4 regions of the Kitasatospora sp. NPDC056138 genome follow, and region 1 is predicted to be linked to each of the others. Evidence: riboswitches for the same ligand, from Rfam matches in the RefSeq annotation. Region 1 holds a riboswitch; each other region holds the start of a gene.
The links. A riboswitch is a leader RNA that binds a small molecule or an ion and turns the genes downstream of it on or off. The one in region 1 is predicted to bind cobalamin.
Positions count from the first base shown of each region.

Region 1 (5,652 bases):
CGACCGTCGCCTTGGCGCGGGCGGCGTTCACCGCGAGGGCGAGCAGGTTGCCCTCCAGGCTGTCGCCGCGTCCGGCGCCCGCCTCGGCGGCCCGGGTGAGCGCGTGCAGCGCGTCCTGGCAGGCGGCCTCGTCGCGTTCGGCGCGCAGCCGGCGCAGCTTCTCGACCTGCTGGGCGCGGACCGAGGAGTTGTCGACCTTGAGGACGTCGATCTGCTCGTCGTTGGCGACCCGGTACTTGTTGACGCCGATCACCGGCTGGCGGCCGGAGTCGATCCGGGCCTGGGTACGGGCCGCGGCCTCCTCGACCCGCAGCTTGGGGATGCCCGCGTCGATGGCCTTGGCCATCCCGCCCGCCGCTTCGACCTCCTGGATGTGCTGCCAGGCCCGTGCCGCGAGGTCGTGGGTGAGCTTCTCCACGTACGCGCTGCCGCCCCAGGGGTCGATCACCCGGCAGGTGCCCGACTCCTGCTGGAGCATCAGCTGGGTGTTGCGGGCGATCCGGGCCGAGAAGTCGGTCGGCAGGGCGAGGGCCTCGTCGAGGGCGTTGGTGTGCAGCGACTGGGTGTGGCCCTGGGTGGCGGCCATCGCCTCCACGCAGGTGCGGGTGACGTTGTTGAAGACGTCCTGCGCGGTGAGGGACCAGCCGGAGGTCTGCGAATGGGTGCGCAGCGACAGCGACTTGGCGTTCTTGGGGTCGAACTGCTTGACCAGCTTCGCCCAGAGCAGCCGGGCGGCGCGCAGCTTGGCGATCTCCATGAAGTAGTTCATGCCGATCGCCCAGAAGAACGACAGCCGCGGCGCGAAGGCGTCCACGTCCAGTCCGGCGCCCAGGCCGGCCCGCAGGTACTCCACACCGTCGGCCAGGGTGTAGGCCAGTTCCAGGTCGGCCGTGGCTCCGGCCTCCTGGATGTGGTAGCCGGAGATGGAGATCGAGTTGTAGCGCGGCATCTTCTGCGAGGTGTACGCGAAGATGTCCGAGATGATCCGCATCGAGGGCTGCGGCGGGTAGATGTAGGTGTTGCGGACCATGAACTCCTTGAGGATGTCGTTCTGGATGGTCCCCGCCAGCTTCTCGGGCGGCACCCCCTGCTCCTCGGCCGCCACGATGTACAGCGCCAGTACCGGCAGCACCGCGCCGTTCATCGTCATCGACACCGACATCCGGTCCAGCGGGATGCCGTCGAAGAGCTGGCGCATGTCGTAGATGGAGTCGATGGCCACGCCCGCCATGCCGACGTCGCCGGTCACCCGGGGGTGGTCGCTGTCGTAGCCGCGGTGGGTCGGCAGGTCGAAGGCGACCGACAGGCCCTTCTGGCCGGCCGCCAGGTTGCGCCGGTAGAAGGCGTTGGACTCCTCCGCGGTGGAGAAGCCGGCGTACTGGCGGACCGTCCACGGCTGGTTGACGTACATCGTCGGGTACGGGCCGCGCAGGTAGGGGGCGATGCCCGGGTAGGTGCCGAGGAAGTCCAGGCCGGCCAGGTCCTCGGCGGTGTACAGCGGCTTGACGCCGATGCCCTCCGGGGTCTCCCAGACCAGTTCCTCGACCTCCTTGCCGGTCGCCTGCTGCCAGGCCGTCCGCCACTGCTCGCCGGTGGCGGACGGGCCGCTCTCCCCGTCGAGAGCGATCCCGGTGAAGTCGGGGATCATCGCGCCACTCCGATCTCGTCGAGCACCGAGGACAGGACCGCGACCGCGTCGCAGCCCGCGAAGACGAACTCGTCCACCCCGGCCTTCTGGTACGCCTCACGTGCCTCGCCCGGACGCCCCGCCAGCAGCACCCGCCGGGCGCCGGCGGCCTTCAGCGCGGCCGCGACCTCCTCGGCGTGCTCCGCGTAGAGCTGGTCACTGGAGCACAGGCAGGCCACGCTCGCGCCGCTCGCGGCGAACGCCTCGGCCAGCGCGGTGCCGTCGACCCCCTCGGCCGTGCCGGTCTCGATGCCACCGGCCTGGAAGAGGTTGGCGGCGAACGAGGACCGCGCCGTGTGGACGGCCGCCGGCCCGAGGGCCGCCAGGAACAGCGCGGGACGGGCACCGGTGGCGGCCAGGTGGGCGTCGGAGCGGGACCGCAGTGCCTCGTACGCCTCGGCCCGCCGCACCCTGGGCAGGCCACCGCCGAGCGGCGCCGGCGCCGCCGGGCGGACCAGCGGCTGCTCCTGGAGGTTGGGGAACTCGCTGACGCCGGTGATGGGTTCGCGCCGCTTGGCCAGCGCGGTGGAGCGCGCGGCCCAGGTGGCGGCGGTCCGCTCGCTGATCAGCCCGGAGGTGAGGGCGGCCCGCTGGCCGCCGGCCCGCTCGATCTCCTGGAACCACGCCCAGGCGGCCCGAGCCAGCTCGTCGGTGAGCTGCTCGACGTACCAGGAGCCGCCGGCCGGATCGATGACCCGGGCCAGGTAGGACTCCTCCAGCAGGATCGACTGGGTGTTGCGGGCGATCCGCCGCGCGAACGCGTCCGGGAGCCCGACCGCGCTGTCGAAGGGCAGCACGCTCACCGCGTCGGCTCCGCCGACCCCGGCGGCCAGGCACGCGACGGTGGTGCGCAGCATGTTCACCCACGGGTCGCGCTCGGTCATCATCACGCCGGAGGTGACGGCGTGCTGGCGCTGCGCCGCGGCCTGGGGCGACGCCCCGGACAGCTGCGTCACCCGGGCCCACAGCCGCCGGGCGGCGCGGAACTTGGCGATGGTCAGGAACTGGTCGGCGTCGGCGGCGAGGCGGAACTCCAGCTGCGCGCAGGCGGCGTCGACCGACAGACCGGCCGAGGTGAGCCCGCGCAGGTACGCGACGCCGGTGGCGAGCGAACAGCCGAGTTCCTGGGCCGGGGAGGCGCCGGCGTCGTGGTAGGGGAGGGCGTCGACGGTGAGGGCGCGCAGACCGGGGTGATCGCGGTCGCAGCGGAGGGCCAGCGCGGCGGCCTCGGCCAGCAGGGCGTCGGTGTCGGCGTCCTTGCCGGTGCGGGCGAGCAGACCGAGCGGGTCCGCGCCGAGGTTGCCGGCGGCGGCCGCCGGGCCGACCCCGCGCTCCTCGTACAGCCGTAGCAACTGCTCGGCCGCGTGGCCGAATCCGGCACCGGCGTCGAGGACGACGGCGGCCAGGTCGAGGTAGACGCCCTGGAGGACGTCCGGCAGGGCCGTCGCGGGCAGGCCGGTGTCCGAGACCTCCAGCCAGAGCGAGGTCACGCCGTTCTCCAGGTCGGCGAGCACGGCCTCGTTGGCCCGCCGGGGATCCGGATCGGTGTGGCGCTGGCGCACGTCCCAGCCCGAGACCGCCGCGCCCTGCGGCCGACCGCCCCGGACGAACGGGGGGAAGCCCGGGTAGCCGGCGGCGGCCGAGCCGTCCTCGGCGGTGTACAGCGGACGGACTCGTAGTCCGTCCTGGAGTTCACTGGAGAGGACTTCCTCGGCCTGGACACCGGTGGCGTCCGGCGCACCGGACTTGCGCAGCACGCCTTCGACCAGGCGCTGCCACCGCTCACGGCTTGCGTCCGGGAACTCGGCGGCCAGGGGGAGCCCATGGGGCAGGACCGTCATAGGGGAAGGTTAATGCTCGTCAGCCCGGCTCTATCAGTGCCCAGGAGTGTGACCTTGAACTCGCTGCACTGGAGGGTACCCGGAGTGCCAGCCGGCCGGCCGGCAGGGTTCACGACCTCTGCCGGGTGCCCCCCGTGCTGTCCGCCAGGGCCGGCCGTCCCGTCGCCGTCGCCGTCCTCCTCGTCCTGATGGTCCGCCGGGGGCCGGGAGTGGGGATGCGCAGCGACTCCAGTGCGGGCGGCAGCGGTCCGTCGTGCGGGAACCGCTCGATGCCGAGCCCGATCCGCCGGACCCAGGCGCAGAGGCCGGCCGTGTCGGCGGGGTCGGTCACGTTGCCGAGCCAGACCGGTGCGGTCGGCCGTTCGCCCGGAAGCCGCCCCCGGGTGCGGACGACGACGACATTGGCCAGTTCGCACGGTCCCAGGCAGTCGGTGACCACCAGGTTCGCGGCGGGGAGGTCCTCGACGGCCTCGGCGAGTGCGGACAGCTGACCCAGGTGGTCGGTGCCCGGCCGTTTCGCGGCACTGCCGCAGCAGCAGCCGCGGCACAGGACGACGTCGACGGCCGCCGTGCGGGCAGCCCTGACCGATGACACCGCAGAACCTCCTCGTGGGGTCCGCGCCCCGACCTCCGGAGAAACCACGGGTCAGTGTTCTGACTCCCGGATCCACGCGTCCCGGGGCCTCCGACCGCTGCACAGCGGTCGTCGGCCGGGGTCGCTCCCCGGTCACAGTGGCGGGACCGCCCCGGAATCGCACCGGGTTCCTGCACACCGTGGTCTCGGATGCTCACCGCATCCCGGGTGTGACCCTGCCGCAGAAGTGACGGTCCGTCAACTGGTGGCGAAGCGGCCTGCGGTGTCGTCGGGCCGGCTTCCGGTGTGCGCCGGGGCGCAGCACCCGGCGTGTCCCAAAGCCGTGGCCGTCGCGGCCCCGGGGTGCCGCGAAGGCGTTGACCGTTCGTACAAGCCGCCCTTAACCTCCCCTTACAAGTGATGGTTCGAGGAAGCCGGTGCGAATCCGGCGCGGTCGCGCCACTGTGAGTCCACCGCCCGCCGGGCAGTGGGCAAGTCAGACACTCCCCGTCACGCCCGCTCCAACGAACAGGGACGCACGATCCCGCTAGGAGGGCTCACTGTGAGCAGTCTGTCCGCGCCCGGAACCATCGCCACGCCCGTGGTGGTCCCCAATGCCAGAGCCGCTCTGTGGCTGATCGGCACCGCGCTCCTCGCACTCCTCGCCTACTACTTCATCGGCGTCGACCAGGGTGCTGTCTCCGTCTTCGGGAACGACATGCACATCCACGAATTCGTCCACGACTCCCGCCACTTCCTCGGCTTCCCCTGCCACTGACCGGGGCCGGGACAACAGCTGATCATGGAAAAGAGAATCATCCTGCGCGGCCTGCTGGCCGGCGCGGTGGCCGGCCTGCTCGCGTTCGTCTTCGCGCGGATCTTCGCCGAGCCGCAGATCAACCAGGCCATCGACTACGAGAGCGGCCGTGACGCCGCCCAGGAACTGCTGGACAAGGCCGCCGGCCTTCCGGTGGAAGCCGCCGGACCGGACCTCTTCAGCCGTACCGTCCAGGCCAATGTCGGCATCGGGACCGGCATGATCCTGTTCGGGGCGGCCATGGGAGCCCTGTTCGCCGTCGCCTACCTGCTGTGCCTGGGCCGGGTCGGCCGGCTGCGGGCCCGCAGCCTGTCCCTGCTGGTCGCCGGCGGCGGGTTCGTCGGCTTCTACCTGGTGCCCTTCGTGAAGTACCCGGCCAACCCGCCGGCCATCGGCCACCCGGACACCATCAAGGAGCGCGGTTCGCTCTACCTGGTGATGGTGCTGTGCTCGATCGTGTTCCTGGTGGCGGCCGTCTGGCTGGGCCAGCGACTCCAGGCCCGGTTCGGCAACTGGAACGCCACCCTGCTCGCGGCGGGCGGCTACGCCGTCGCGATCGGGATCGTGATGGCCCTGCTGCCGTCGCTGGGCCAACTCGCCGACAACGTCCACACCTTCGGAAACCACCCCACCGAGACACCGCTGCCGCTGGAGAACTCCCAGGGGGCGATCGTCTACCCGGGCTTCCCGGCCGACGTGCTGTTCTCCTTCCGCCTCTACTCGGTCGCGGCCC
Region 1 is NZ_JBHJVK010000016.1:68,075-73,726, reverse strand. Features, by position in the region: gene scpA (methylmalonyl-CoA mutase) at 1-1,648, opposite strand, end outside; gene ACFC1R_RS13275 (methylmalonyl-CoA mutase family protein) at 1,645-3,528, opposite strand; gene ACFC1R_RS13270 ((2Fe-2S) ferredoxin domain-containing protein) at 3,638-4,123, opposite strand; cobalamin riboswitch at 4,176-4,296, opposite strand; cobalamin riboswitch at 4,507-4,629, shown strand; gene ACFC1R_RS13265 (CbtB-domain containing protein) at 4,665-4,880, shown strand; gene ACFC1R_RS13260 (CbtA family protein) at 4,905-5,652, shown strand, end outside.

Region 2 (5,652 bases), on a different contig from region 1:
CTGCTGGGCGAGCAGGGTCGAGGTGTCGAAGTCGTCCTTGGCGATGAACTCGCCGTAGGCGTCGTGGGCGATGCCGCGCTTCCCGTCGAAGGTGGGGTTCAGGAAGGTCATGGTCCTGTCGGTGGACTGGTTGTTGTCGTCGCCCCAGACGTAGAGCATGTCCTCGGAGTAGCTGTGCACGTCGACGAACCACCGGGTGCGCGGGTAGGACTCCAGCAGTGCGCGGACGTTGCGCGTCTCGGGTTCGGAGAACGCACTCGGGCCGTGGAACACCTGGTAGTCGCAGGGGTCGGCGGAGACCTGGACCCCGGAGGCCGGGGCGAACGCGGTGGTGAAGTCGAACAGGAAGTCGTAGTTGCGGTTGATGTCCACCCCGACGCAGGCGGCGCGGCCGCCCGAGTACGCCGGGTTGCGGTTCTTGCGCCACATCGGGTCGACGGTCTGGCTGTAGTGGCGTCCGTCCGGGTTGACCAGCGGGAAGACCACGAGGTCCAGGCCCTCCACCACGGCGCGCACCTGTGCGGAGCCGAAGCTCGCGGCGCCGTAGCGCAGGCCGGTGCCGACGTGGTACGCCTCCAGCAGGTCGGCGGCGAGGTGGACGAGGATCTCGCAGCTGCCCCATTCGCGGGCGTGCACCCCGCCGATCAGCACGGCGCAGTCCCGGGTGCCGGTCGGGGCGGTGCCGATCCGCAGGGCGTGGCAGGCGGTCTTCTCGACCGAGGTCTCGGGGAGGGTGAGGAGTTGACAGAGCGCCGGGTACGCGGTCGACAGGTTGGTCACCGCGGAGTCGACCTCGGCGGTGTTCAGGTACGACATCTCGACCTCCTGAGGTCAGTCCTGCACCTTGAGGCCCAGGCCGCGCGGAACCTGTTCCCCGGCGGCGTACCGGTTGCCCTGCCCGACCTCGGCCTGGCGGGCGCGCCCGGTGGCGGAGGCGTCCTCGATCACCTGGACCGTCACGCCCTCGCGCTGGAGCGCCTCGGCTTCGTCCGGGGAGACGTAAGCCTCGACGCTGATGCTCTCGTCCGCGCCGCGACTGGGGCGTCCGCCGACGTCCGGCCGTTTCTCGCGGAGGAGGGCGTGCAGTGTGGCAGGGTCCGTGGCCGTGACGCGGACCCGGAGAATCGTGTCGCGAGTGGACATGGCGACCTCTTCCGGGGGCGCCGTCGGAGCGCTCGTCGCAGACGTCGACGACGGCGCGGCCTGTGTAGGGATATGTCCTATGTGTACCTCGTATCCTCAGCCTGCTCTTCCGTCGTAGAACGCGTCAAGGGGGGCGTCGGGCATTCGGCTGAGCAGACTGTCGAGCCCGTCCAGCAGTTCCTGCTGGTCGTCGTAGTCGGCGAGCAGCGGGACGAGTGCCCGCAGCCTCGGGTACTGGTCGGCGGCCAGCCGGTGCAGGCCCAGCCGCAGCATCGGGTCCGGCTCGTCCGGGTTGTCGATCACCTGGCGCTTGTCGACCAGCAGGCAGCCGAGGTTCCAGGCCACGAACATCCGGTAGACCATGAGCGAGGTGGTGTGGTCGAACCCGGCCCGGCCGAGCACGGCGAAGACGTGCTCGGTGAGCTGCAGCATCGGGGCCGGTCGGCGGGCCATCGGGACGCTCAGCGGGCGGGTGGCCACCAGCGGCAGGATCTCGGGATGGGCGTGCGCCACGACGGCGAACGTACGGGCGATGCGGCGCAGCTCCGCGCGCCAGGCCTGGCCGCCCTCGGCCGGTTCGGTGGCCTCGGCCGAGGTCCGCAGCAGGGCGTTCACCTCGGCGAAGAAGGCTTCGACCAGACCGTCCACCAGGGCTTCCTTGCCCGGGGTGTAGCGGTAGATGGCCATCGACTCCACCCCCAGCTCGGCGGCCAGGCGGCGCATGGTGAGCGCGGCCAGCCCCTCCCGGTCGACCAGTGCGACGGCTGCGGAGAGCACCAGGGGGCGGCTCAGGCGTCCTCGCTTCTCCGGAGTGCTCCGGTCGGGCTCCGCTGCCATGTCGGCCTCCCTCGCCTGCCTGCGGGGACGAACCCGGGCTGTTGTCGGGTGACACCAAAAGGATACAAGGTATGTATCAGGCATAAAGCGACGCGGGACGGACGACTTGTGCGGCCGGGTCAGTCCTGGTGGCCGAGCACCCCGTGGGCCAGGACCTCGGCGACGGCGGTGTCGACCAGCCGGTAGCGGATGATCCGCCCGTCGCGCTCGCCGCTGACCAGCCCGCCGGCGCGCAGCAGCCGCAGCGCCTGGGAGACGGCGGGGTCGCGCATTCCGGTGGCGACGGCGAGGTCGGTGACGGCGAGCGGTCCCGTCTCGTACAGGGCCAGCAGCAGCGAGAGCCGTCCGGGGTCGGCGAGCAGGGCGAAGCGCTCGGCCCAGGCCCGGACGTGCTCGGTGTCGCCGATCGCGGCGATGGCCTCGCAGACCCGGTGCCCGTCGATGGTCCTGCGGTCGGCGCGGTCGGCGGGGACGAGATGCATGCCTCGCATTCTCGCAGCAGACCCCTGTGATACCGGACACCTGCACAGCTGTGCAGGCTTGCAGCGGTGGCGCGCGGACCCCTACGGTTGTCCCCGCCGTGGTGTTCGGGAAGACCGGTGACAGACCCTCAGGGGTCTCAGACCGGAGCGGCCCTCGCCACTGTGATCGGGAAGTACCGGCACCATCCCCGTCCCTGCCAGGGCCGGGCGGCCACTGGACGCAGCCGCGTCCGGGAAGGCCGGGTGCGGGTGCGTTCGACCCGTCAGCCAGGAGACCGGCCACGGCATCTCACGAAGTGATCCACGAGGTGCTGGAGCGTGACCCGCAGATGACCCTGCCCGGAATCGAGACCGCCCCGGCGGCGGCCCCCGCCCTGCCGGCCTTCCGCTGGAAGCGCGAGGACACGGTGCGGACCGCCGGTCTGATGGCCGTGATCCTGGCCATGCACGTGCTGGCCTTCGGAACCCTGATCTTCCTGGTGGTGCCGGAGAAGTACGAGGTGGGCACCCAGGTCTACGGGGTCGGCCTCGGCATCACCGCCTACACCCTCGGCATGCGGCACGCCTTCGACGCCGACCACATCGCCGTCATCGACAACACCACCCGCAAGCTGATGGCCGACGGCAAGCGCCCGGTCTCGGTGGGCTTCTGGTTCGCGCTCGGGCACTCCTCGATGGTGGTGGTGATGGCCGCGCTGGTGGCCGGAGGCGCGGCGCTGGCCGGGACGCTGATGGACGATCAGTCGACCACCCACCAGGTGCTCGGCATGGTCGGCACCACCGCCTCCGGGGTCTTCCTCTACCTGATCGCGGCGCTCAACCTGGCCGCGCTGGTGGGCATCGCGAAGGTGTTCCGGGCGATGCGCGCGGGCCGGTACGACGAGAGCGAGCTGGAGGCGCACCTCAACTCGCGGGGTCTGATGAACCGCATCCTCTCCCGTGCCACCCGTTCGATCACCCGCCCCGGTCAGATGTTCCCGGTCGGCATGGTGCTCGGTCTCGGCTTCGACACCGCGACCGAGGTCACCCTGATGGTGATGGCGGGTTCGGGCGCGGCGGCCGGTCTGCCCTGGTACGCCATCGTCTGCCTGCCGCTGCTGTTCGCGGCGGGGATGAGCCTGTTCGACACCCTCGACGGCACCTTCATGAACTTCGCGTACCAGTGGGCGTTCTCCAACCCGGTCCGCAAGGTGTACTACAACCTGACCATCACCGGCCTGTCGATCGCGGTCGCCTTCATCATCGGCACCATCGAACTGGTCGGCGTGCTGCACGAGAAGCTCGACCTCACCGACCCGGTGACGGGCTGGATCGCCGGACTGAGCCTGGACAACGTCGGGTTCGTGATCGTCGGCCTGTTCGTCGTGGTCTGGGTGGCGGCGGTCGGCTACTGGCGCTTCGCCAAGGTCGAGCAGCGCTGGTCGACGGAGTAGGCCGCGCCGTGGACGCGCCGTCCGCTCGCTCCGGCGCCGGCCGGGCCTGATCGTCCGGGCGGCGGGCGGCGGGCGGTTACGAGCGGGGGATCGACACGTCCCGCTCCGCGCCTGCCGGCGCGGCCCGCCCACCCGCTGAGCGCTCCGGGCGCGGGAGGTCCGCCGTCCCGCGCCCGGAACGCAGGCGGGCGGCGGTGGGCCGGGCAGCGGCGAACACGGCCAGCCCGGCGAGGGCGGCGAATCCGGCGCACAGCGGCCAGAGCAGGCCGGGCGCGGACTGGTAGAGCGCCCCGCCGAGCGGCGGCGCGAGTACGGTGCCGCTGGTCGAGGCCCCCGCGTAGAGGCTCTGGAAGCGGCCCTGGAACTCCTGCGGCGCGCTGTCCGCGACATAGGCGGTCGCCGGGGTCTTGTAGAGGATCTCGCCCGCCGTGACCAGCAGCATCATGACCACCGCGGTGCCCACCGACGCCCCCGAGGCCAGCGCCGCGAAGCCCGCACCGACCAGCAGCAGACCGGTCCCGATGATCCGCAGCGGCGCCCGGTCGCGCAGCGCGACGGTGGCCGGCAACTCCAGCAGCAGGATCGCCCCGCCGTTGACCGCCAGCACCAGGCCGTACACGCCGGTGCCGATCCCGTGGTCGGCCAGGAACACGGGCAGGGTCGAGTACTGCTGCCGGTAGACCGTGTCGACCACGACGATCGCGGGGAGCAGCACCAGCAGCGCGGGCCTGGCCCGCAGGGCCGTCCACAGTCCGCTCCGGGCGGCGGCCGGCCGGCTGCGGGGCCGGCCGGCCGTCACCACCCGCGCGGCGTACACGGCGAAGAGCAGCGATCCCAGGCCGTCGGCACGGAACAGCCACTCGTAGGACCAGTGGGTCGCCACCAGTGCGCCGAGCGGCGGCCCGACGGTGAACCCGGCGTTGGACGCGAACCGCATCACCGCGAAGCCCTGCCGCCGGTCGCCCGGCGGCACGGTCTCGGCGACCAGCGCCGAGTTGGCCGCCCGTACGGTTCCGGCCGCGTACTGGCAGACCGGCAGCACCAGCAGCAGGGCGGCCGTCGGCAGCGCGGGCAGTGCGACCAGTCCGGCGCCGGAGACCGCGGCCCCGGTGAGCAGCGTGCGGCGGTGCCCGAAGCGGTCGCCGAACCAGCCGCCGGTGAAGTTGCCGGCCACCAGCCCGATGCCGCCGAGACCGGCCACCGTCCCGGCCCCGGCCGTGCTCAGCCCCCGCCCGTCGGTCAGGTAGACGAAGAGGTAGACGAAGGTGAAGGCCATCACCATGTTGACGAAGGACCCCGCCGCCAGCAGCCACACCACCTTCGGTACGGCCCGCAGCGCACCGCCGGACCGTCCGCCGCCCCCCTGCCCAGCCGCTTCGCTCCTGCCGCGCATCTTCGCCCCCTTGTCAGTTCATTTTGGGAACTGACTATGGCAGCCTGGCAGAGTCAGGGTCAACGCCCGATCCCGATCACATCCCGGAGGTGGCCAGGTGGTCCGACGCGGCGACCCGGAGGACGTCAACTGCTCGATCGCCCAGGCACTGGACGTGGTGGGGGACAGCTGGACGCTGTTGATCATCCGTGACGCGGCCCGCGGGCTGACCCGCTTCGAGCAGTTCCAGCAGGAGCTCGGTCTCTCCAGGAAGGTGCTGGCCGAACGGCTGCGCCTGCTGGTCGACGCTCAGGTGCTCACCCGCCAGCCGTACCAGGAGCGGCCCCTGCGCCACGAGTACCGGCTGACCCCGCGCGGGCGGGCG
Region 2 is NZ_JBHJVK010000046.1:8,525-14,176, forward strand. Features, by position in the region: gene ACFC1R_RS25310 (M14 family metallopeptidase) at 1-816, opposite strand, end outside; gene ACFC1R_RS25315 (hypothetical protein) at 832-1,143, opposite strand; gene ACFC1R_RS25320 (TetR/AcrR family transcriptional regulator) at 1,240-1,980, opposite strand; gene ACFC1R_RS25325 (ArsR/SmtB family transcription factor) at 2,100-2,462, opposite strand; cobalamin riboswitch at 2,545-2,761, shown strand; gene ACFC1R_RS25330 (HoxN/HupN/NixA family nickel/cobalt transporter) at 2,792-3,895, shown strand; gene ACFC1R_RS25335 (MFS transporter) at 3,972-5,288, opposite strand; gene ACFC1R_RS25340 (winged helix-turn-helix transcriptional regulator) at 5,386-5,652, shown strand, end outside.
Region 2: it holds a riboswitch for cobalamin, as region 1 does, so the genes downstream of both, ACFC1R_RS25330 (HoxN/HupN/NixA family nickel/cobalt transporter) here and ACFC1R_RS13270 ((2Fe-2S) ferredoxin domain-containing protein) in region 1, are expected to answer to the same signal.

Region 3 (5,652 bases), on a different contig from region 1:
GCCGAGGCCGGGGACAAGGCCCTGGAGGACGCCCCGGAGCCCGTGGCGGCGCACTGACCCCGGCAGGCGCACTCGTCGCCGACTCGTGCGCCCTGTGATCGCGCCGTCACCTCCGTCAACACTGGGGTGGCGGCGCGATCACTCGGCGGCGCAATCGTTCCGGGGGCGCGACCATGGAGTGCGCGTGGCTCGCACGGCCCCACCGGGTCACGGACACCAACGGGGAGAACCGGTCATGGCAGAACTCACCAGCGTTTTGAACGGGCACCGCCTCGCAGCCCACCGGCGGGCGCTGCCCTCCGTCCTGATCGCCACCCGGCACGGCGAGAGCACCGCCAACGTCGAGTTCCGGCTCGCCGCCGAGACCGGGGCGCTGACCGTCCCGATCACCAGCCGGGACGCCGACATACCGCTCTCCCCGCACGGCCAGCGCCAGGCCCACCACCTCGGCCGCTGGTGGGCCAGGCTGCCCGCCGCCGACCGGCCCCGCGCCGTCTGGTGCTCCCCCTACCTGCGCACCACCGAGACCGCCAGGATCGCGCTCGCCCGGGCCGGCGGCCTCGGCGCGGTGCCGGCCGGGCTCCCGGTCAGGTACGACGAACGGCTGCGGGACAGAGAACTCGGCGTCCTGGAGATGCTGACCGCCGCCGCGATCGAGAAGAAGCACCCCGCCGAGGCCGCCCGCCGCCGCAAGATGGGCGAGCTCTACTACCGACCGCCCGGTGGCGAATCGTTCCTCGACGTCGCGCTGCGGATGCGCAGCTTCCTGCGCGACCTCTGCGAGGAGGAGGACGGCAGAGCGGTGCTGGTGGTCTCGCACGACTGCCCGGTCCTGATGCTCCGCTACGTCCTGGACCGGCTCACCGAGTCCCAGCTGCTGGAGCTGAACGCGGTGCGCAACTGCTCGACCAGCCTCTGGCGGGCCCTGGACGGCCAACTGCGGCCCGAACACTGGAACTCGGTGTCCCACCTCGACTGACACCGGGTCCTTCCGGTGCTCGGCGCGCCACCGGGCGGGCGGGCCCGGCTCAGCGCGCGATCCGGTTGGCCAGCTCGGGCCAGCAGCCCGCGAACGCGCGCCGGTACGCCAGCGGCGTCGTGCCCAGCCAGCGGCCGAAGTGGTGCCGGAGGGTGGCCGCGTTGCCGAAGCCGCAGCGGGCGGCGACCACGTCCACGGGGTCGTTGGTGCTCTCCAGCAGGCGCTGGGCGAGGAGGAGGCGCTGGTTGGTGAGCCAGCGGTGCGGGGTGGTACCGGTCTCCTCCTGGAAGCGGCGGGCGAAGGTGCGGGGGGACATGTGGGCCCGGGCGGCCAGCTGGTCGACCGTCAGGTCCTGGTCGAGGTGGCGGCGCAGCCAGTCGAGCAGCCCGCCGAGCGACGCCGCGTCGCACACCGGCAGCGGCCGGGCGACGAACTGCGCCTGCCCGCCCTCCCGGTGCGGGGCGACCACCATCCGCCGGGCGATCGCCCGGGCCACCTCGGCGCCCTGAAGCTTGCGGACCAGGTGCAGGCAGGCGTCGATCCCGGCGGCCGTCCCGGCCGAGGTGATCACCGGGTCGTCGTCCACGTAGAGCACGTCGGGTTCGATGGTGCTGAGCGGGAAGCGTCGGGCCATCTCGTCGGCGTGCTTCCAGTGCGTGGTGGCCCGGCGCCCGTCCAGCAGCCCGGCGGCGCCGAGCAGGAAGCTGCCGCTGCAGATCGACAGTGCGCGCGCCCCGCGCTCGACGGCAGCGCGCAGTGCCTCGGTGAGCGCCGGCGGGTACTCCGCGCGCCGTCCGACCGCCGTCACCACGACCAGGTCCGCCTCGGCCAGCCGTTCCGGCCCGTACGGGACGTCGAGACCGAAGCCGGCGTGGGTGGCGAGCCGGCCGGAGCGGTCGGCGGCGAGGGCGAAGTCGTACACCGGCAGGCCGTCGTCACTGCGGTCGAGTCCGAAGATCTCGCTGGCCACGCCGAGTTCGAACGGGTGGACCGGCTCCAGCACCACGGCGACGACGTTCTTCAGCATCCCCCCAGAATGCCGTTGGCAGGATTTCGACGCAATCGGTCATTTCTGCCACTCGCGGCTGCGACCTGCACGGACGAGGGTTGAGGGCATGACCTCGGAGACACTCGCAACCTCGCTCGGCCTGCTCGGCACCATCGGCGGCTTCGGTCTGCTCGGCTTCCTGATCGGCCGTGAGCTGCCCGGCCGCGGTGCGCCGGGGCACCCCGGAGGGCCCGGCTCGGGCGGCGGTCACGGCGGGGGTCCGGGCGGCGGTCACGAGGGCCCCAACCACCCCGCGGCGCCGGTTCTTCCCGACCGCCTGTACGGCACCCTGCCCGCCGCCTCCGCCTTTGGGTCGGGCACACTGTCCGGATGGACATCCTCATCCGCCGGGCGCTCGAAGAGGACCTCGAAGCCGCTGGTGACGTCACGGTCGAGGCGTTCGTGGGCGACGGTCACACCTCGCCGGACAGCGGCTACGTCGAGCTCCTGCGGGACGCCGGGCGCCGCAACCAGGAGGCCGAACTCCTCGTCGCGCTCGACCCGCACAGCCGGCAGGTCCTCGGCTGCGTGACCCTCGCGGTCGGCGGCACCGAGTGGGCCGACATCGCCGCCCCGCACGAGGGCGAGATCCGGATGCTGGCGGTCGGCGCGGCGGCCCGTGGGCGCGGCGCTGGTGACGCGCTGGTCCGTGCCGCGATGGCCCGCTGCCGGGAGCTCGGCCTGGCCGGCATGGCCTTCTCGACCCGTCCGGAGATGAAGGCGGCGCACCGGATCTACGAACGCCTGGGCTTTGCCCGGACCCCCGAACGGGACTGGGCGCCGGCCCCCGGAATCGACCTCATGGTGTACTCGATCACCTTCTGACGGCCTCTGCCGCGTAACCACGCGGGTAGCTCGGCCACGACACACGCCACTACATCTGGTGCCGCATCGTCGCACCGCCACAACATGTATGCTCGCTCTCGCTGTCGAAGCAGGGGAACCCGGTGCGAATCCGGGACTGCCCCGCAGCGGTGAGCGGGCGGCTGCCCCAAGCGCCCGCAAGTCCGATGACCTGCCGACGGTGTGCCACACGGCTTCCCCGCAGATGCCTTGCAGCACCGCAGTACGTCCGGGCCTCGCGGGTGGGCCGGGGGGTCGAGCGCGCCGGTACCGGGCGTGCTGTCCTTCCCTGCGCTCGTGCCGGTCCGGACCTCCCACCCCCAGCCTCCGGCTGGGAGGGGCTCCCCAGTCGTCCGCCGCCGCCAGGAGAGAAGCGCCTTGACCATCGCTGCCTCAGTTGCCCTGCCCTCCCAGGGTTCCGCCGCCACCCCCCAGACCGACCCCGGTGCGGCACTGCTTCGGCTCCTCACCGACCGCAGCGTGGACCTCCCCCAGGTGGACCCCGGCCACGTCGCCGCCGCCGCGCTGCGCGGCCGCCACGCCGGTTCGGACTTCGCCGAGCTGCGCGGGCTGGCCGTGGAGGCCGCCGCGTCGATGATCGCCGAGGACCCCCAGTACTCGAAGCTGGCCGCCCGCCTGCTCGCCATGGAGATCGCCGACGAGGCGATCGGCCAGGGCGCCGTCTCGTTCTCCGCCTCGATCGCCGTCGGCCACGCCGAGGGCCTGATCGGCGACGTCACCGCCGCCCTGGTCGCCAAGCACGCCGAGGCCTTCGACGCCCTGATCGACCTTCAGGGCGACGACCGCTTCGAGTACTTCGGCCTGCGCACCGTGCAGTCCCGCTACCTGCTGCGCCACCCGATCACCCGCAAGGTGATCGAGACCCCGCAGCACTTCCTGCTCCGCGTCGCGGCCGGTCTGGCGGTCGGCGACAGCGAGCAGTCGGTGGCCGAGGTGGCCGAGCTCTACCGGCTGATGAGCCGTCTGGAGTACCTGACCAGCTCGCCGACGCTCTTCAACTCCGGCACCAAGCACCCGCAGATGTCCAGCTGCTACCTGCTGGACTCGCCGCTGGACAACCTGGACTCGATCTACTCGCGCTACGCCCAGATCGCCCGGCTGTCCAAGCACGCCGGCGGCATCGGCCTGTCCTACAGCCGGATCCGCTCGCGCGGCAGCCTGATCCGGGGCACCAACGGCAAGTCCAACGGCATCGTCCCGTTCCTGCGCACCCTGGACTCCTCGGTCGCCGCCGTCAACCAGGGCGGCCGCCGCAAGGGCGCGGCCTGCGTCTACCTGGAGACCTGGCACGCCGACATCGAGGAGTTCCTGGAGCTCCGCGACAACACCGGCGAGGAGGCCCGCCGGACCCACAACCTCAACCTGGCGCACTGGATCCCGGACGAGTTCATGCGCCGGGTGAACGCCAACGCCGACTGGTCGCTGTTCTCCCCCGCCGACGTCCCCGAGCTGGTCGACCTGTGGGGCGCCGAGTTCGACGCCGCCTACGTCAAGGCCGAGGCCGAGGGCAAGGCCGTCCGCACCATCCCGGCGCAGACCCTGTACGCCCGGATGATGCGCACCCTGGCGCAGACCGGCAACGGCTGGATGACCTTCAAGGACGCCTCCAACCGCGCCGCCAACCAGACCGCGCTGCCCGGCCGGACCGTGCACTCCTCCAACCTCTGCACCGAGATCCTGGAGGTCACCGACGACTCCGAGACCGCGGTCTGCAACCTCGGCTCGGTCAACCTCGGTGCCCACGTCGCCGCCGGCGCCACCGCCGCCGACCTGGTGAACGCCATGGACTGGGAGCGGCTGGACGCCACCGTGCGCACCGCCGTGACCTTCCTGGACCGGGTCATCGACATCAACTTCTACCCGACCCCCGAGGCCGGCGCGTCCAACTCGCGCTGGCGCCCGGTCGGCCTGGGCGTGATGGGCCTGCAGGACGTCTTCTTCAAGCTCCGCCTGGACTTCGACTCCGCCGAGGCCAAGCAGCTCTCCACGCTGATCTCCGAGCGCATCATGCTCACCGCCTACGAGCGCTCCAGCGAGCTGGCCGAGCAGTTCGGCCGCCACGAGGCGTACCAGGAGACCCGCGCCGCCCGGGGCGAGCTGCACATCGACCACTTCGGCGCGGCAACCCCGCAGTGGACCGAGCGCTGGGACGACCTGCGCGCCACCATCGCCCGCACCGGTCTGCGCAACTCGCTGCTGCTGGCCATCGCGCCGACCGCGACCATCGCGTCCATCGCCGGTGTGTACGAGTGCATCGAGCCGCAGGTCTCCAACCTGTTCAAGCGCGAGACCCTCTCCGGCGAGTTCCTCCAGGTCAACCCGTACCTGGTCCGGGAGTTGAAGGAGCTCGGCGTCTGGGACCAGCAGACCCGGGACGCCCTGCGCGACTCCAACGGCTCGGTCCAGGACCTCAACTGGCTGCCCACCGAGGTCCGTTCGCTCTACCGCACGGCGTGGGAGCTGCCGCAGCGCGCGCTGATCGACCTGGCTGCCGCCCGCATGCCGTACATCGACCAGAGCCAGTCGCTGAACCTCTTCATGGCCGCGCCCACCATCGGCAAGCTCAGCTCGATGTACGCGTACGCCTGGAAGGTCGGTCTGAAGACCACCTACTACCTGCGCTCCCGCCCGGCCACCCGGATCGCCCAGGCCGCGACCCGCAGCAACGCCGTGAGCGTGCCGGCGCCCACCATGACCGCTGAGGAGCAGGCCGCCGCCATCGCCTGCTCCCTGGAGAACCCCGAGTCCTGCGAGGCCTGCC
Region 3 is NZ_JBHJVK010000003.1:42,619-48,270, reverse strand. Features, by position in the region: gene mctP (monocarboxylate uptake permease MctP) at 1-57, shown strand, start outside; gene ACFC1R_RS03150 (histidine phosphatase family protein) at 236-979, shown strand; gene ACFC1R_RS03145 (helix-turn-helix domain-containing protein) at 1,029-2,006, opposite strand; gene ACFC1R_RS03140 (GNAT family N-acetyltransferase) at 2,358-2,852, shown strand; cobalamin riboswitch at 2,924-3,065, shown strand; gene ACFC1R_RS03135 (ribonucleoside-diphosphate reductase subunit alpha) at 3,255-5,652, shown strand, end outside.
Region 3: it holds a riboswitch for cobalamin, as region 1 does, so the genes downstream of both, ACFC1R_RS03135 (ribonucleoside-diphosphate reductase subunit alpha) here and ACFC1R_RS13270 ((2Fe-2S) ferredoxin domain-containing protein) in region 1, are expected to answer to the same signal.

Region 4 (5,652 bases), on a different contig from region 1:
GCCGTAGCTCCGCCAGTAGCCGCGTCTTGCCGATCCCGGGCGGCCCCTCCACCACCGCGACCGCCGCCTGCCGGTCGTCGGCCTCCACCAGCCCGACCAGCCGGTGCAGTTCACGGTCGCGTCCGACCGAAACCCCATCTCCCCAAGAACTCAGCATAAGCTGAAATGAAATCACATCGCGATCAACTTTCACACCAGCAGCACACAGGGGATCCGCCCGCCGGACCGGGCAACGGGTTCCCGGACACCCGAGCACCAGGGACGGCGCCGACGGTCACCGATCCTGGTGGTCCCGCACATCCTGGGCCCGCCACGGCTGCCGGCCCTTCGCGGTCTCCCTCGCCCGCCGGCACACGACAGCGGACTGCCCGGACCGCGACCAGGCCCCGGTACGGCGATCCGCCGGGTTCCGCGCGTTCAGGTGGACTCGGACCGGCCGAACCCACCGACGGTGGTCAGTTCACGGCGCACCCGGTCACGGATCCGGGCCACCACCGGGGAGTCGGCGAATTCCTCGGTGACCAGGATCAGCCAGTCGGTCTCCGCGTCCAGATCGGTCAAGGCCGCCGGCGGGACGTACGCCTCGTCGGGCGCGGGCGGACGGCGGTGGCCCGCCTCGGCGGCCTCCAGCGCGGCCGCGAGCACCGCCGCCTCGACCACCGCGGCCCGGCGGTGGTCGTCCATGCCGCCGCAGGCCGCGGCCGCCCAACGCGGCACCTTGGGATGCTGGTGGGCGCGGAGCCAGAGCTGCGCATCGCGGATCTCGATCACCCGCCGGTAGAGCGCGAACTCCGCCCGCCCGTGCAGCCGGAGTCCCGAGCCGGGCGGTTCAAGGACGATCTCCGGCCGGATCGCCCGCAACTCCGTCCAGAGCGGCCCGAGCCGCCGGTGACTGCGCCGGGCACGCAGTCGGCGCAGCGGCCCGGAGACCCGGCCGGGCAGGGCCACGAGCGTGGCACCGCCGATCCCCAGGACCAGTGCCAGCAGCGCCACCGGCCCGGAGAAGGCGTCCTCGCCGTTGTCCTGCCGGCCGGTTCGCAGTCCGGCCACGAGCGGCATCAGGCTCGCCGCGACCCAGACCAGGCCGGCCGTCCCGCCGGCGACCACCAGCCGCAGACCGGTGCGCAGCCGTCCCGGCCCGAGGCCGTGTGCCGCACGGTGCATCACCGCGGTGAACAGGCCGACGCACCACGCGCTGTGTGCGGTGAACAGCAGGGTGAACGCGGCCAGTGCGACCCTCCCGCCGTCCGGCACGGTCAGGAAGGCGACCGGTTCTTCGTGATCCGCAGCGAGAACCCGCTGCTTGTTCGAGGTGGCCGTCGAGACGGCCACGGACGGCTGGCGGCCGGTGAGCGCCTGGGTGGAGGCCGACCCTGACCGGTACCGGCGGGGGAGCGACGAAGAAGAGAGCACTCTCCTGGAGATGCTCCTGAACATGCACTTCGGCAAGGCCGACCGCCCGGAGCTGCGGGAACGCTACCGCCGGCTGCGCTTCGGCAGCTGATCCACTGCCCGACCTGACGATCTCCACCTCGGGGATCCCGTGGCTGGTGCGTGGAGGACATCGGCTGCCTCCGGTACCGCCAAGGTCACTTGAGCAGCAACGCGCCAGATCGACGGCTTGGGTGGAGGACCATCGGGTCGTTGGGCGGATCCACGTTCGTGCCCGAATGTAGTTATTCGATCGCCGAGTTGATGGCCGCGTACTCACCGCCGATGCCGAACCCGGTGAAGAACCGGCAGAGGAAGAAGAACCAGGCGGTCCAGGAGAAGGCGGTGACGGCGGTGGCGGTGAGGTACACCGCCAGCGTCACCATGAAGAGCTTCTTGCGCCCGAGCCGGTCGGTGAGCCAGCCGAAGAAGAGCGCCCCGCAGCAGGCGCCCGCCACGTACAGGGCCGCCGCCCAGGTGGTCACCTGCGCGGAGCTGATGGCGAGTCCGCTGCCCTGGTCGGAGAGCCGCCCCGCCATGTTGCCGACGATCGTCACCTCCAGGCCGTCGAGGATCCAGACCGTGCCCAGGCCGATGACGATCCGCCAGTGCCAGGACGACCAGGGCAGCCGGTCCAGCCGGGCCGGGACGTCGGTGCGGACGTCGCCGGCCGCCGCCCCCGCTCCGGACGGGCCGCGCCGCTGCTGATGACCGACTCCGTCGAGCTCCGCCACGGGATGCCTCCGTCGTCCCTCGGGTACCGCTTCGGGCGGCGGTGCGTGTACCCCGGTTCCGGCGGAACACAACCCGACGACGCCGGACTACCCCTGAAGGTGTGAAGGTTTCCGGAGGATGTCCTGGGTGCATGGGGAGTCCACTCCTTACAGGTAAGGCGAGCCTTGCTATGCTTCGGGTACGTCCCGGGGGAGAAGTCCGGTGAGAATCCGGCGCTGACCCGCAACGGTGGACGGGGCCCGCCCCCGCAAGCCCGATCGCCCTCGGCGACGTACGACCTCCCGTCAACTCGCCGTGGACTGCGAGGGGATGCCGCACGGCGCCACCGTGCGCGGACGCACGCGTCCGTGCCGCCCCCCGGCGCCGGGCCGCCCCCGGCACGGACACGGCCCGACCCGAAGGCGCCCCACCGTGAGCACCCTGGCCGCCGATCCGCGACCCGCACCGCCGCCGTCCCCGCCCTCGCCCCCGCCGCGCCGTACCCCGGTCCTGCCGCTCGGCCTCGGACTGGCCGCCGCCCTGCTGCTCTCGCTGGTCTGCGGCGTCGGACTCGGCGCCGCCGACCTCCCCTGGGGGCGGACCCTGCACCTCCTGCAGGCCGGGCTGACCGGAGGCCGGATCGCGGCCGAGGACGCCGCCGCCTACACCATCGTCTGGGAGATCCGGCTGCCCAGGACCGTGCTCGCCGCCACCGTCGGCGCCGGACTGGCCGTCACCGGAGTGGCCGTCCAGGCCATGGTGCGCAACGCTCTCGCCGATCCGTTCGTGCTCGGCATCTCCTCCGGCGCCTCGGTCGGCGCCAACGCCGTACTCCTGCTCGGGGCCTTCGCCTCGCTCGGGGCCTGGGCGCTCTCCGCCTCCGCCTTCCTCTCCGCCCTGGCCGCCATGGCCCTGGTCCACGCCGTCGCGCGGACCGCACACGGCCTCACCCCGTTGCGCCTGGTGCTGACCGGAACGGCGCTCGCGTACGGCTTCTCCGCCGTCACCGCGCTGATGGTCTTCGGCGCCGAACGCGGCGAGGCGGCCCGCTCGGCGATGATGTGGCTGCTTGGCAGCCTGGGCGGCGCCACCTGGGGATCGGTACCGATCGCCGCCGGCTGCGTGCTCGCCGGGACCGCCTACCTGCTCGGTACGGCGGGCCGCCTGGACGCCCTCGCCATGGGCGACGAGACCGCCGCCGCCCTCGGCGTGGACGCCGGACGGCTGCGCAGCCGGCTCTTCCTGGTCACCGCCGCCGTCACCGGCACCGTGGTGGCCGTCAGCGGCGCGATCGGCTTCGTCGGCCTGATGGTCCCGCACCTGGTGCGGATGCTGGTCGGAGCCGGCCACCGAAGGGTGCTGACGATCGCCCCGATCGCCGGAGCCGTCCTGCTGGTCTGGGTGGACGTCATCTCCCGACTGCTGCTCGCCCCCGCCGAACTCCCGGTCGGTGTGATCACCGCCGTCCTCGGCGTGCCCTGCTTCCTGCTGCTGATGCGCCGCCGCAGCTACGCCTTCGGAGGCCGCTGATGCGCGTCGACATCGAGGACGTCTCGGTCGAGATCGCCGGGGCCCGGCTGGTCCACGAGGTGACCGTACGGGCCGGCAGCGGCACGGTGCTCGGCCTGGTCGGACCGAACGGCAGCGGCAAGTCCACCCTGCTGCGCTGCGTCTACCGGGCCCTGCGGCCCGCCGCGGGCGCCGTCCGGCTCGACGGGGAGGACCTGCACGGCCTGAGCCCCCGCGAGGGCGCCCGCCGGGTCGGCGCGCTGCCGCAGGAGAGTTCGGCCGAGTTCGACTTCACGGTCGCCGAGGTGGTCGCGATGGGACGCCTGCCGCACCGCAGCGGCTTCGCCCGCGGCGGGGACGACGGGCTGTGCGCCACCGCGCTCGGCAGGGTGGGAGCCGGGCACCTGGCGCAGCGCGGCTTCCTGCAGCTCTCCGGCGGCGAGAAGCAGCGGGTGCTGATCGCCCGTGCCCTGGTCCAGCAGCCGCGGGTCCTGGTGCTGGACGAGCCGACCAACCACCTGGACATCGCCCACCAGTTGGAGGTGCTCGCGCTGGTCCGCGACAGCGGGCTGACCGTGCTCACCGCACTGCACGACCTCAACCTGGCCGCCGCGCACTGCGACGAGCTGCACGTGATCGCCCACGGCCGGATCGTCGCCTCGGGCCCGCCCGGTGAGGTGCTCCGACCCGCCCTGCTGGCCGAGGTGTTCGGGGTGCGGGCGCATCCCGTACGGCACCCGGAGACCGGCGCCGTCCAACTGCTCTTCGACCGTCTGCACCCGTGAGGACCCCTCTGATGCGTTCCGCCGCCACCCGCTCCGCCACCGTCGTCGTCCTGCTCGCGCTCGGCCTGACCGGCTGCGGCGCCGAGGTCGCCACCACCGCCCCGGAGGGGGCGGACACCTCGGCGCACTACCCCGTCACGGTCGAGAACTGCGGCAGCGAGGTGACCTACCGGCGCAAGCCCGAACGGGTCGTCACCAACGACATCGGCATCACCGAGATGATGTTCGCGCTGGGACTCACCGACCGGATGGCCGGCTACGCGATGCCCGACGAGAAGGGCGACCTGACCGCCGTCCCGTGGCGCGACGGCTACCAGCGTGCCAAGTGGCTCTCCAAGGACCGGATCACCAAGGAGGTGGTCCTGGACGCCAGGGCGGACTTCGTCTTCGGCGGCTGGAGCTACGGCTGGGACGAGGCCGCCGGCCTGACCCCCGAGACCCTCGGGAAGCTGGACATCGCGGCCTACACCCTCACCGAGTCCTGCCGGAACGGCCGGGAGAAGGCGCGCGGGGTGATGCCGCCGCTGGACGCGCTCTACACGGACCTCGCCAACCTCGGCGAGATCTTCGACGTCCGGCCCAGGGCCGAGGAACTGATCGCGGGCTTCAAGGCCGAGGTCGCCGAGGCACGGACGGCCGCACCGGGCCGCCGGCCGAGCGTCTTCCTCTACGACAGCGGCCAGGACAAGCCGTTCACCTCCGGCCGGTTCGCCGCTCCTGACGAGATCATCGCCAAGGCCGGCGGGACCAACGTCTTCGGCGACCTGGCGGACTCCTGGACCACCGTGGGCTGGGAGTCGGTGGTCCAGCGCAAGCCCGAGGTGATCGTGATCAACGACTACGGCGACACCGGTGCCGAGGCCAAGAAGGAGTTCCTCAGGTCCTACCCGCCGCTGGCGGACGTGCCGGCGGTCAGGAACGACCGGATCTTCGTGCTGCGCTACGCCGACCTGGTGGAGAGCCCGCGCAACCCGGCGGCGATCACCGCACTGGGGGCTTACCTGCGGACGGTGCCGCAGGCCGGCTGAGACCGCCCCGGGGGCGGGGGGAAGGGGGGCCGCCGGTGGCTGCGTTAGAGTTGCTGGTTGAAATATGAACTACATGGAGGGTGTGAGTTCAGGTGCAGTTCGGAATCTTCACGGTCGGTGACGTCACGACCGATCCCACCACCGGCAGGACCCCGTCCGAGCACGAGCGGATCAAGGCGATGGTC
Region 4 is NZ_JBHJVK010000042.1:53,492-59,143, reverse strand. Features, by position in the region: gene ACFC1R_RS24150 (AAA family ATPase) at 1-157, opposite strand, end outside; gene ACFC1R_RS24145 (MAB_1171c family putative transporter) at 418-1,332, opposite strand; gene ACFC1R_RS24140 (hypothetical protein) at 1,313-1,504, shown strand; partial or broken gene ACFC1R_RS24135 (MFS transporter) at 1,680-2,165, opposite strand; cobalamin riboswitch at 2,326-2,446, shown strand; gene ACFC1R_RS24130 (FecCD family ABC transporter permease) at 2,587-3,675, shown strand; gene ACFC1R_RS24125 (ABC transporter ATP-binding protein) at 3,675-4,439, shown strand; gene ACFC1R_RS24120 (ABC transporter substrate-binding protein) at 4,451-5,467, shown strand; gene ACFC1R_RS24115 (LLM class flavin-dependent oxidoreductase) at 5,560-5,652, shown strand, end outside.
Region 4: it holds a riboswitch for cobalamin, as region 1 does, so the genes downstream of both, ACFC1R_RS24130 (FecCD family ABC transporter permease) here and ACFC1R_RS13270 ((2Fe-2S) ferredoxin domain-containing protein) in region 1, are expected to answer to the same signal.